Regions from separate parts of the Cupriavidus sp. 2TAF22 genome, predicted to be linked through region 1. Evidence: predicted binding sites of a transcription regulator. Region 1 holds the regulator's gene; the other holds the start of a gene.
What was found. The regulator LexA, encoded in region 1, represses DNA repair genes until DNA is damaged. The targets are predictions, from matches to a motif close to ACTGTATNNNNATACAGT.

Region 1 (5,687 bases):
TCGATAAAGCCGGTCGGTACGCCGGTCACATCGGTGCTGGAATCCCGGTGGTACAGCTCGTCGATGCGCTCCACCACCTGGGTCAGCAGCGGCTGGATCTCCTGGAAGCCCTTCTGCCCGCGCGAGCCTTCCTCGGCGATGGCGAAGACCTTGGATTCGGCCTCATCGAGCAGTTCCCGCACTTCGCGCCCCTTGGGCGCGAACGCGGCGGTGGCGATGTCGTCGGCCACGGTGACCAGCTTGCGCAGCACAGAGCGCTCGCGCACGATCTCCGCATAGCGGCGGATATTGGCTGCGCTGGGCGTGTTCTGCGCCAGCGAATTCAGGTAGGCCAGTCCGCCCACCTCCTCCGCCTTGCCGGCTCCCTGCAACACCTCGTAGACGGTGATGACGTCGGCAGGCTTGGTAGCAGCGATCAGCCGGGAGATGCTCTGGAAGATCATCCGGTGATCGAAGCGATAGAAGTCCGCTTCGGACAGGAAATCGGCGATACGGTCCCAGGCGGCGTTGTCCAGCAACAGGCCACCGAGTACCGATTGCTCGGCCTCGATGGAGTGTGGTGGAACCTTGAGATTATCTAGTTGGGGGTCTGCGACGGGCGCGTTCATGGGGAGGGATTATAACGGTGGCCGGGCCCCCGTCGCAGGAGAAATCGCGGCTGTCAGCCATCGTCCGCGATGAAGTGACGGCGGGACGACCAGCCTGTCGCAATGAAGCCCAAAGCAAAAAAGGCAGGAGCGCTTGGCCCCTGCCTTTTTTGTTGTTGCCAGCAATCGATGCCCGCCGCCAGCCCCTGAGCGGGGCCCGCGGTGGCATCGAATCCGGTCTTAGACGTGCTCGCCCAGGACGGCGATGGTCACATCGACCAGCACGTCCGTGTGCAGCGAAACGCTGACCGGATGATCGCCAACGACCTTCAGCGGGCCGTTCGGCAGGCGCACTTGCGCCTTCTCGATCTTGAAGCCTTGGCCTTCCAGGGCTTCGGCGATGTCGGCGTTGGTGACCGAACCGAACAGGCGGCCGTCCACACCCGACTTCTGGGTGATCTGCACGGTCAGGCCGTTCAGCTTTTCGCCTTCGGCTTGCGCAGCGGCCAGCTTCTCGGCGGCGGCCTTTTCCAGCTCGGCGCGCTTGACTTCGAACTCGCTGATGGCGGTCTGGGTCGCACGGCGGGCCTTCTTGTTCGGGATCAGGAAGTTACGGGCGTAGCCGTCCTTCACGCGAACGATGTCACCCAGGTTGCCCAGGTTGATGACTTTTTCCAGCAGAATGATTTGCATCGTGTTTTCTCCTTGACGGACCTAGGGCCGATCAGTTCTTGTGCAGGTCGGTGTAGGGCATCAGCGCGAGGAAACGCGCGCGCTTGATGGCCGTATCGAGCTGACGCTGATAGTGAGCCTTGGTACCGGTCAGGCGGGCCGGCGTGATCTTGCCGTTGTCGCCGATGAAATCCTTCAGGGTGTCCAGATCCTTGTAGTCGATCTGTTCCACGCCAGCCACGGTGAAGCGGCAGAAGCGCTTGCGCTTGAACAGCGGGTTCTGCTGTTGGAAGCGCTTCTTGTTCTTGTTGTCACGTTTGACGAATGCCATGATTCAATCCTTTTCGAATGCTTTACATCCAGTGATGTGAAAGACGAGAGCCTTGCTGTTGCGGTGCTTGCGAGCGAGGAATCCTTCGCAGTCGAGCATCGCGCCGAGCGGGGTACGCTCGAGCCGTTGCCCAACCTGGCCGATTCCCATGGCGGCGATGGCAAATTCCACCTGCCTGGGCGTTTGCGCCTCGACGGTCTGGCCCGCGTACTGCAAGATGCAGTTGACGACGGGGACGCCTGCCGGGGTGTAGCGCAAGGCATCGCGTTCGGCGAGGGTTGCGCAGAGCCTTAACTGGTTCAACGCTGCCTCCCTTCCCGATGCCTGTACCCATGCCCGCCCGCGCCGCCGCGACGCCTCACGTACTCAGCGTCTGCGGCAACCGCAACGGTCCGCACTTACGCGGCCGGGGCTTCGCTGGTCTGTTGCGCGGCCTTGCGGGCTTCTTCGCGCTGCACTTCCTTCATCATCGGGGACGGTGCGGTTTCGGCCTTCTTGGTCTGAACGATGAGGTGGCGCAGCACCGCGTCGTTGAACTTGAACGCGTGTTCGAGTTCAGCCAGGGTTTCCTTGCCGCATTCGATGTTCAGGCAAACGTAGTGAGCCTTGGCCAGCTTCTGGATCATGTAGGCCATCTGACGGCGGCCCCAGTCTTCCACGCGGTGGATCTGGCCTTCCTGCGACGTGACCAGCGTCTTGTAACGCTCGATCATGGCCGGAACTTGTTCACTCTGGTCCGGATGGACGATAAATACGATTTCGTAATGACGCATTGACGCTCCTTTTGGATAAGCCACCCGGGCGCCATGTCCGGTGCGGCAAGGTTGGATAGCCTTAAAGTATAGCGCGCTTTCGCCTTACTCGGCAAGTCGCTTCAACTCCCCGCGAACAGCGCCTGCAGCGCGACCGGATCGGACGCCAGCGCGGGAGTCCCCGCCAGGGCAAACAGCAGGAGCACGCGTGCCTTATAAGGATTCAGGTTGCCGGCCGCAACGAAAACACCGGACGCCGGCCGCGGCGCCACCGGAATCGCCACATGACCCGCACCGGTGCGCGAACTGCGCACGACCGCCACGCCGGCCGCGGCCGCCTCGGCCAATGCCTCGGCCAGCGACTGGTGGATCGAGCCGTTGCCCGCGGCCGCCACGACAAGACCGTTCACGCCCGCCCCGACCAGCGCGTCGACGACCACCCGGCCCGGCTCCGCATAGCTGGCGAGAATCTCCACCTTGGGCCAGGCCTGCGGCATCGGCATGGCCGCGGCCGGCAACCGCGCCGGGGCGCGCGTGAAGCCCACGAAGTCATCCTGCACATAACCGACCGGCCCGCCCGCTGGCGAAGCGAAGGCGTTCACTGCCGACGTGTGCGCCTTCACAACGTCGCGCGCGGCGTGGATCTCCTGGTTGATGACCAGCAGCACGCCCTTCCCCACCGCCTGCGCGTGGCTGGCCACACGCACGGCGTCGAGCAGGTTCAGCGGCCCGTCGGCCGACAACGAGGTCGAAGGCCGCATGGCCGCGGTCAGCACGATGGGCAGCCCGACGGGACAAGCGAGGTGCAACACCATCGCCGTCTCTTCGAGCGTGTCGGTGCCGTGCGTCACGACAATGCCGGCAACGTCGGGTTGCGCGGACCAGAAGCGGATGCGCTCGACCAGCCTCGACCAGAGCGCGAACGACATGTCCTTGCTATCTACCTGGGCGACCTGCTCGGCCTCGATGCGGGCCACACTGCCGAGCGCCGGCACCGCGCCAAGCAAGGACGCCACCGGCACCGTGGCCGCCTGGTATTTGGCGCTACTGGCCGGATTGGAGGAGGAACCTGCGATGGTGCCGCCGGTGGCGAGCACGACGACGCGACGCAATAGGGACATGGCGGGGGACGTGTTGGAATCCGGATTCAAAAGACACGAAATCAGCGATTTGCGTGCCGCGGATTGTAACTCGCTTACCGCCCCACACTTGCGACCAGCACAACCCGCCTGGCGTGCGACAAAGCGCCTGTCGATGAGCAGCCTCCCAAAATTCCGCTTGCACTTCACTCGATACTGTATAAAATCACAGCATACTGTTTAAACATACAGTGCTTTCACATACGGCGACCATGGCGACCCTGACACCGCGACAGCAGCAGATTTTCGACCTGATTCGCAGCACCCTCCAGCACACCGGCTTCCCGCCCACCCGTGCCGAGATCGCCGCCAAGTTCGGCTTCTCCTCGCCCAACGCCGCAGAAGAACATCTGCGCGCCCTGGCACGAAAAGGCGTGATCGAACTCACGCCTGGCGCGTCGCGCGGCATTCGCCTCAAGGTATGGCGCAGCGACTCGGAACTGCCCGACCAGTTCTCCCTCCCCATGGCCGGCGTGATGCAACTGACGCTGCCGCTGGTCGGGCGTGTCGCCGCAGGTAGCCCAATCCTTGCGGCCGAGCATATCGACCGCCAGTATCAGGTCGATGCCTCGGTATTCGAAGTCCAGCCCGACTACCTCCTTCGCGTCCGCGGCCTGAGCATGCGCGACGCCGGCATCCTCGACGGCGACCTACTCGCCGTCAAACGCGCCAGCGAAGCCGCCAACGGCAAGATCGTCGTAGCCCGCCTCGGCGACGACGTCACTGTCAAACGCCTCAACCGACGGGGCGACACCATCGAACTGATCGCAGAGAACCCCGACTTCGCCAGCATCATCGTTGAGCCCGGCCGCGAAGAGTTCTCGCTCGAAGGCATTGCCGTCGGCCTGATTCGTACCGGCGCCTTCTGACGATTCAACAAGTGCGGCTGGAGCGGGCCTGCCCCGCATCAAGCTGCACCCGTTTGTGCCAACGCCACCCGCGCCGCGGGTGCCGCCAACTGTTGTTGCAAATTACCAGGTGTAGCCATGCTGCCAGCCAACCGCTTCTCCGCCCGCCGCCCCGTCAAGCCCGTCCCGTTCCGCCAGTCCAAGGGCGTGCGTATCTATCAGGGCGCGCAACGCCGCACCATGGTCGGCAGCATGGCAGCCATCTGCCGCATGCTCGAACTGGAAGATCTCCCCAAGCTCTCCGCGTGAAATCGCGTTGCGTATCCCTCGATTCAACGGCGCCCTGGCATCACGAAAAAATTTGAGCGAAGTACTAGCCATCCGCGAATGAAGTTTGTATAATCTTGTTTTTCGTCGATCAGCACTCAGCTGAAAGACTACGACGGTGGCTGTAGCTCAGTTGGTAGAGTCCAGGATTGTGATTCCTGTCGTCGTGGGTTCGAGTCCCATCAGCCACCCCAGAATTGCATTGCAAAAACAGCGAGCTGCGAAGCTCGCTGTTTTTGTTTGTGGGTCTGTTATTTGTCTCAGGCCCGATCGCAAGCCGATTCCGGCGCCCTCTCCCCTCCCCATTTCGTCTACGCACTCGCGTTATTTGCCTGGCTCAACGAGGCAATAGCGGTATTCTGACGACGCCGTATGCTCCATGCGCGCGGCAAATGCGCGACGTATCTGCTTTCTCGCTACCCACCCGGGAGATCTGGATATGGCTGGCTCGAGCCTGCTTCTGCTGATCGACGACATCACTACCATGCTTGACGACGTGGCGGCCTTGAGCAAATTGGCCGCCAAGAAGACCGCGGGCGTGCTCGGCGACGATCTCGCCCTCAATGCCCAGCAGGTCAGCGGTGTCAACGCTGAACGCGAGTTGCCGGTGGTTTGGGCTGTTGCGAAGGGATCCCTGCGCAACAAGGCCATCTTGGTACCATCCGCGCTGGCCATCAGTGCCGTCATCCCGTGGGCGATCGTGCCGCTGCTGATGGCCGGCGGCGCCTTCCTCTGCTACGAGGGTTTCGAAAAGATTGCGCACGGCTTCATGCATCAGGACGGGCAGGAGACAGCAGCAAGCCCGGCGCCGGAGACGGCGGACCCCACCGCTCTCGAAAGGTCGAAGATCCGCGGCGCAGTGCGTACGGATTTCATCTTGTCGGCTGAAATCATCGTCATTTCCCTCGGCACCGTTTCGAGCGCCGCGTTCGGGACGCAGGTTGCCGTGTTGACGGCGATTGCCCTGATCATGACGGTAGGTGTCTATGGCCTGGTGGCCGGCATCGTCAAACTGGACGACGCCGGACTCT
Region 2 (5,687 bases), on a different contig from region 1:
GGCCGTTCCGGTTTCAGAACAACCCGTGGAGGAACCAGCGGTACTCGCCGCCCTCCTCCCGCCCCGGGCGCTGGCGATAGACCCAGCAGCGCAGGCCGTCGGCGCGCTCGGCGACGAAGTAATCGCGCGTGGCCAGCGCGTCGTCCCACCAGCCGGACTCGATGCGCTCGGGCCGCGACAGCAGCGCCAGCGGCCCGCCGTGGCAAGGCCGGTGGCGCTGCACGGTCAGTGGCAGCGGCTGCGCCAGCAGCCAGGGCGGGCGCTCGGGCCAGGCCTGCGTGCCCGCCCCCTGCGCGCGCGCGGGCATCTCGTCCACGGGGCACCAGCGGCTGGCGCGCTCGGGCCGGTGGTCCGCCAGCGGCTGCGGCTGCAGTACGTTCTCGCGGCCCAGGCGCGCCATCAGCGTATCGAGCAGGCGGCCCAGCTCGGCCGGCGTGCCGCCCGGCTCGGGAAACAGCGACTCGCTCTGCGGCAGGTACGCCTGCATGGCCTCCACCACCAGCATCAGTCCCACCGCCGGCACGGTGAACTGCACCCTGTCCAGCCGCTCCTGCAGCAGCCGGGACAAATGCGCCGGATCGCGGCTGGGCTCGGCCAGGCTCACCGTCACCGGCGTGGCCGGGGTCTCGCAGCCCAGGCGGTAACGCTCATGCTCGAGCCGCAGCACCACGCGCGTCACGCCGGCCTGTTGCACCGCCAGCCAGCCGCCCAGCGCCAGCAGCAGGCGCTGCGCGCCCGCCATCACGCCCTGGACGGATTCGGTGCGGCCCGGCAGCTCCATGCGCTGCGCGAAGGCGGGCGGCGCGCCGAACCAGGCAAAGCGCACCGGCACCTCGCCGTAGGCCTGGTCCAGCCGTACCAGCAAGTCCGCGCCGAGGCGGCGCCGCAGGCCGGCGCGCGGCAGGCGGCGCACCTCGCCCACGGTGCGGCAGCCGATGCCGTCCAGCCAGCCCTCGTCGGCCACGCCATGCAGCATCCCCACCGGCAGCCGGTCCAGCAGCCGTGCCATGCGCGCCGGCTGCAGCGCGCGCCGCGCCGGGCGCACCATGGCGCCGCGCCGGTCGCGCCTGAACGGCTGCGCCGCCAGCCACGCCGCGCCGAAGGCGCTCGGCGCGCAGCCAAGCTGCAGGAACGCCCCCAGCCGGCGCACCCGCGCATACACGGCGCGGCACAGCGTGCGATGCCCGCCGAACAGCCGCACGCTGGCGCCGGCATCGATCATCACCGTGGCCGCGTCGGGGTCCGGGTGCAAGGCCACATGCGGCGAGAAATGCAACAGCGCCAGCGCCAGCGCCGTCATCAGCTGCGCCTCCGCCGCCGGCTCGCGCTCGAGCTGCACCACCTGCGCCGACAAGGCCTGCACCCCGCCGCGCCGCATGCCGGCCTGCACGCCCAGCGCCGCCGCCGGCCCGTTGGCCAGCACCACGCGCTCGCGCTCCACCACCGCCACCGGCACGCTGTGATGCAGCAGGCCGGGAACGGCAGCGGCCGCGGCAGGCTCAGGCCAGTTCGGCTGCAGCGCGTCCAGCGACAGGCGCGGCAGATGCACCGCGATCCAGTACGACATGGGCTTGCTCTCCCGCAATAGCCTGGGAAACCGGCGATGGCGCAACCTCCGCAGGCAAGGTCCGCGGCGCGCACGGACGGCCCGGCACCGCCATCATCTCGTCGAGCGGCAGCACCAGCGGCTGCTCGCGCACCGGCCCGCGCCGCTTGTGAAAGGTGATCGACATCGCATTGCCCGGCGCCGGCGCCAGCAGCAGCCGCAGCACCGCCGGCGACGACTCGTGCAGCACGCCGGCCGGCCGGCACGCCCATACCGCCGCGTCGCCGGCCTGCGCCAGCACCTGCAGGCGGCGCAGCGCCTCGGGACGCGCCGCGGGCAGCCATACCACCACCGCGCCGAAGGCCTGGCTGCGCAGCACCTGCTCCGCCGCCCACAACACATCGGCCTGCGCCGCGGCCTTGCCCGCGCCGGCCGGCGCGCGCATCCAGAACACCTGCCGGGCCGGCAAACCCCAGCTGGCCAGGCACGTTGCATTGGGCAGGTGCGGCGGCCCCACCAGCGCCAGGCGGCGCTGCCCCGCCGCCAGCGCCACCAGGGCCGGCCGCAGCAGGCGCAGCTCGCCCACGCCGGGCTCGGCCAGCAGCAGCTCCGTCAGCGCCCCCAGCGGCCAGCCGCCGCCCGGCAACTCAGCCGACAGCGCGGCATGTCCAGTCTCCACCGCCGGCACGCTACCCGCCTGCCCCGCCCGGCCGAGCTGCCCCGCGCGCCACAGGCCGGGATAGCGCCGCTCGAGCGCATCCAGCGCCTCCTGGCGGCCCCCCGCGGGTGCCGGCGCCAAGGAAGAAACGCCCGGCAAGCCGGGCGAGTCGGTCTGAAGATGGGGTGTCATGTGACGCTTGCGGCCTTACCCCGAGGGACAAGGCGAGATTTCCGATTACTGTATATTTATACAGTATCACGGTTGGGCGCAAGGGTGAAGCGGGAGGGTCGGGGACGGTGCGCGGGAACGACGCCGGAAGGGGCAGAGAAGGCGCAAGGAAAGAGCACGGAAAGCCTGCCCCGAGGCGCGCGCGGGCCGGCCGGCAAGACATATCGGGACGCCCCGGCACGCCGTGCCCTGCAGTTGCAGTTGCAGTTGCAGTTGCAACTGCAGTCGCTCAGTTCACCCGGTATCGCTTCACCATGTCCCAGTCCAGCTCGATGCCGAAGCCCGGGCCTTGCGGGATCGCCATGATGCCGTCCTTGATGCGCGGCGGGTTGGCCCACATGCCGGGGAAGATCGGATCGCGGTCCGGGTCGGGGAAGCACTCGACGCAGATCCCGTGCGGCATGGCGCCCAGCATGTGCGAGGCGATCTGCGGCTCTTCGTGGTGCGCCATGCGCACGCCGGCCAGCGCGCAGGCCGCGGCGGCGCGGCGCCATTCGGTGATGCCGCCGCCTTCCGAGGCGTCGAAATTGACGATGTCCACCGCGCCGGCGTCCAGCAGGCGGCGCACGCCGGCCGCGCTGACTTCGCTCTGGCCTGCGTTGATGGGGATCGAGGTGGCCTGGCGCACCGCCGCCATGCCGCGCACATCGTCATGCCAGTGGCAGGGTTCCTCGAACCATGCGATGTCGTACGGCTCGACCAGGCGGGCGAAGCGCGTTGCCTCCGCCACGCTCCAGCCGCGGTTGGCATCCACCGCGAGCAGGAAGTCCGGGCCGCCGCCTTCGCGTGCGTACTTCACCCGCTCGGCGTCTTCCTCGGGCGTTGCCCCGCCCACTTTCACCTTGCAGCCGGCCATGCCGACCGACCTCAGCCACGCCATCTCGCCGGCCAGGTCGGCAGGCGTCTTGCCCGGCAGGTAGTAGCCGGCGATGGCGATGATGGGGATTTCCTGGCGGTAGCCGCCCATCAGGCGGCACACATTGACGCCGAGCGCCTTGCCGGCCAGATCCCAGACGGCCGAATCCACGCAGGCGATCGCGTTCATGACCAGCGGCCGGTCCGGCGCCTTGATGGTCAGGCGGAACAGCTTCTCCCAGATGCGTTCGCAGGCATGCACGGACTCGCCGACCAGCAGCGGCGCCATGTCCTGCTCGATCATGCGGGCGATCTCGGGGCCGTGTTCGCGGGGGTCGCCGTTGTACACCTCGCTGACCAGCCCCGAGCTGGTATGGATGCGGGTGATCACGGTGGCGCGGCTGTCGACCTTGTACGAGCTGCCGGAGAACACCTTGTTGAGCGGGATGCGGACGGCAATGGCCTCTACGCGTTCGATCTTCATGGTTGCGGATTCCTGTGGTCTTGCGGTTGGATGGGCGTGCGGGCCAGGCTCAGTCGATGGTGGCGCCCGAGCGCTTGACGATGGCAGACCACTTGACGCTCTCTGACTGGATGTAGGCGCCCAGGGCCTCGGGGGTGGAGCCCACCGGCACGATGCCGTCGAACATGAAGCGCTTGCGCAGGTCGGAGTTCTTGATCAGGGCCGCGATCTCGCCGCTGAGCTTGTCGACGATGGGGCGCGGCGCCAGCAGCGCGTACCAGACGTTGGATTCGTAGCCGGGCACGCCCGCCTCGGCGATGGTGGGCACGTTGGGCATCGAAGCCGCGCGCTGCGCCGTCGACACCGCGAGCACGCGCAGCTTGCCGGCCTTGATCTGCTGCGACGCGACGCCGTAGCTGGCGAACATCGCGCTGACCTGCCCGGCCAGCAGCGCCGGCATGGCGGGCCCCGTGCCCTTGAACGGCACATGGACCATGTCGAGCCCGGCCATGGATTTCAGGAGCTCCATCGACAGGTGCGGGCCGCTGCCGTTGCCGGACGAGCCGTAGGTGTACTTGCCGGGATTCGCCTTGACCAGCTTGATGAATTCCGCCAGGTTCTTCGCCGGCACGGAGGGATGCACGACCAGGAAGTACGGCGCGGAGGCCAGCAGCGAGACCGGCTCGAAATCCTTGATCGGGTCGTAGGGCAGTTTGCGGTACAGGCTCTGGTTGACGGCGAGCTGCGAGGTCAGCGCAAGCGCCAGCGTATAGCCGTCGGCAGGCGCCTTGGCGACCATGTCCATGCCGATATTGCCGTTGGCGCCGCCATGGTTGTCCACGATGATGCGCTGGCCCATGCGCTCGGACATGTACAAGGTCAGCGGCCGCGCGACGGTATCGCCGCCCCCGCCCACCGGATAGGGCACCACCACGCGCACGGGGCGGTTCGGATAGGTGTCGGCCTGCGCTGGCGCCGCCGCGGCGGCGCCCATGCAGAGCAGCGCCAGCGCGCCTGCGCGCCCCAGTAACCTGGCAATTCGGTTCATGACTGTGTCTCCTGTCTGTTTTCTGTTATCTGTTATCTGTTGACTGCTGTCTTTGCAGGCATGGTCGCCTTCAGTCCAGCCAGCCGCTTGCCCGGGTCTCGCCAAGGAAGCGCTCCACGATCTGCGGGGCAAGCCCGACATAGGTGGCGGGATCGAGCAGCGCATTGAGCGCCGCCGGTTCGAGCGCCGCCCGGATGGCCGGATCGCGCGACAGTGCCTGCTCGAAGGTGATGCCGCTTTCCATGCCCAGCATGGCGGCGGCGTAGACCAGTTCGTGCGCGCTCTGCTTGCCGACCTTGTCGGCCAGCGCGAACATCACGCGCTCGGACATCAGGAAGCCGCCGAGCAGGTCGAGGTTGGCGCGCATACGCGCGGCGTTCACGGTGAGGCCGGACAGCGCGTAGTGCATCATCTGCAGCATGGCCGCCGCCATCATGCAGCCCTCGGGCACGGCCTTCCATTCCATGCGCACGGCCGCCACGTCGCGCTCATGCTCGGCCATCTGGGCGTCGTGCATCATCGCCACGCTGTAGCGGATAGCGCGGCTGAGCGTCACCACGGTCTCCACCACGGCGGGATTGCGCTTGTGCGGCATGGTGGACGAGCCGACCTTGCCTTCGCTGAACGGCTCGGCCAGCTCGCCGATCTCGTCGCCCTCGAGGTTCATGATCTCGTTGGCGATCTTGCCCAGCGTGGCGCCGATCAGGCCGAGCACGCTCACGTACTCGCCCAGGCGGTCGCGCGCGGGCTGCCAACTGATCGGCGCCACGCCCAGTCCGAGGCGCGCCATCAGCCGCGTCTCCAGCTCGCCGGCCTGCTCGCCGAACGAGGCCTGCGTGCCGACCGCGCCCACCATCTGGCCCACGAAGGTGCGCTGCTCCAGGCC

Region 2: a site for LexA is predicted at 2,444-2,461, ahead of imuA (translesion DNA synthesis-associated protein ImuA). Genes of this name have one in related genera too.

The regions. Positions count from the first base shown of each region.
Region 1 is NZ_JBFRFX010000005.1:579-6,265, reverse strand. It holds gene AB4Z48_RS07805 (replicative DNA helicase) at 1-608, opposite strand, end outside; gene rplI (50S ribosomal protein L9) at 828-1,280, opposite strand; gene rpsR (30S ribosomal protein S18) at 1,312-1,590, opposite strand; gene priB (primosomal replication protein N) at 1,594-1,893, opposite strand; gene rpsF (30S ribosomal protein S6) at 1,989-2,363, opposite strand; gene AB4Z48_RS07780 (asparaginase) at 2,465-3,463, opposite strand; gene lexA (transcriptional repressor LexA) at 3,694-4,350, shown strand; gene AB4Z48_RS07770 (hypothetical protein) at 4,468-4,638, shown strand; tRNA gene AB4Z48_RS07765 (tRNA-His) at 4,775-4,850, shown strand; gene AB4Z48_RS07760 (DUF808 domain-containing protein) at 5,096-5,687, shown strand, end outside.
Region 2 is NZ_JBFRFX010000008.1:155,626-161,312, reverse strand. It holds gene AB4Z48_RS12310 (Y-family DNA polymerase) at 14-1,567, opposite strand; gene imuA (translesion DNA synthesis-associated protein ImuA) at 1,500-2,396, opposite strand; gene AB4Z48_RS12300 (mandelate racemase/muconate lactonizing enzyme family protein) at 2,665-3,774, opposite strand; gene AB4Z48_RS12295 (tripartite tricarboxylate transporter substrate binding protein) at 3,824-4,801, opposite strand; gene purB (adenylosuccinate lyase) at 4,872-5,687, opposite strand, start outside.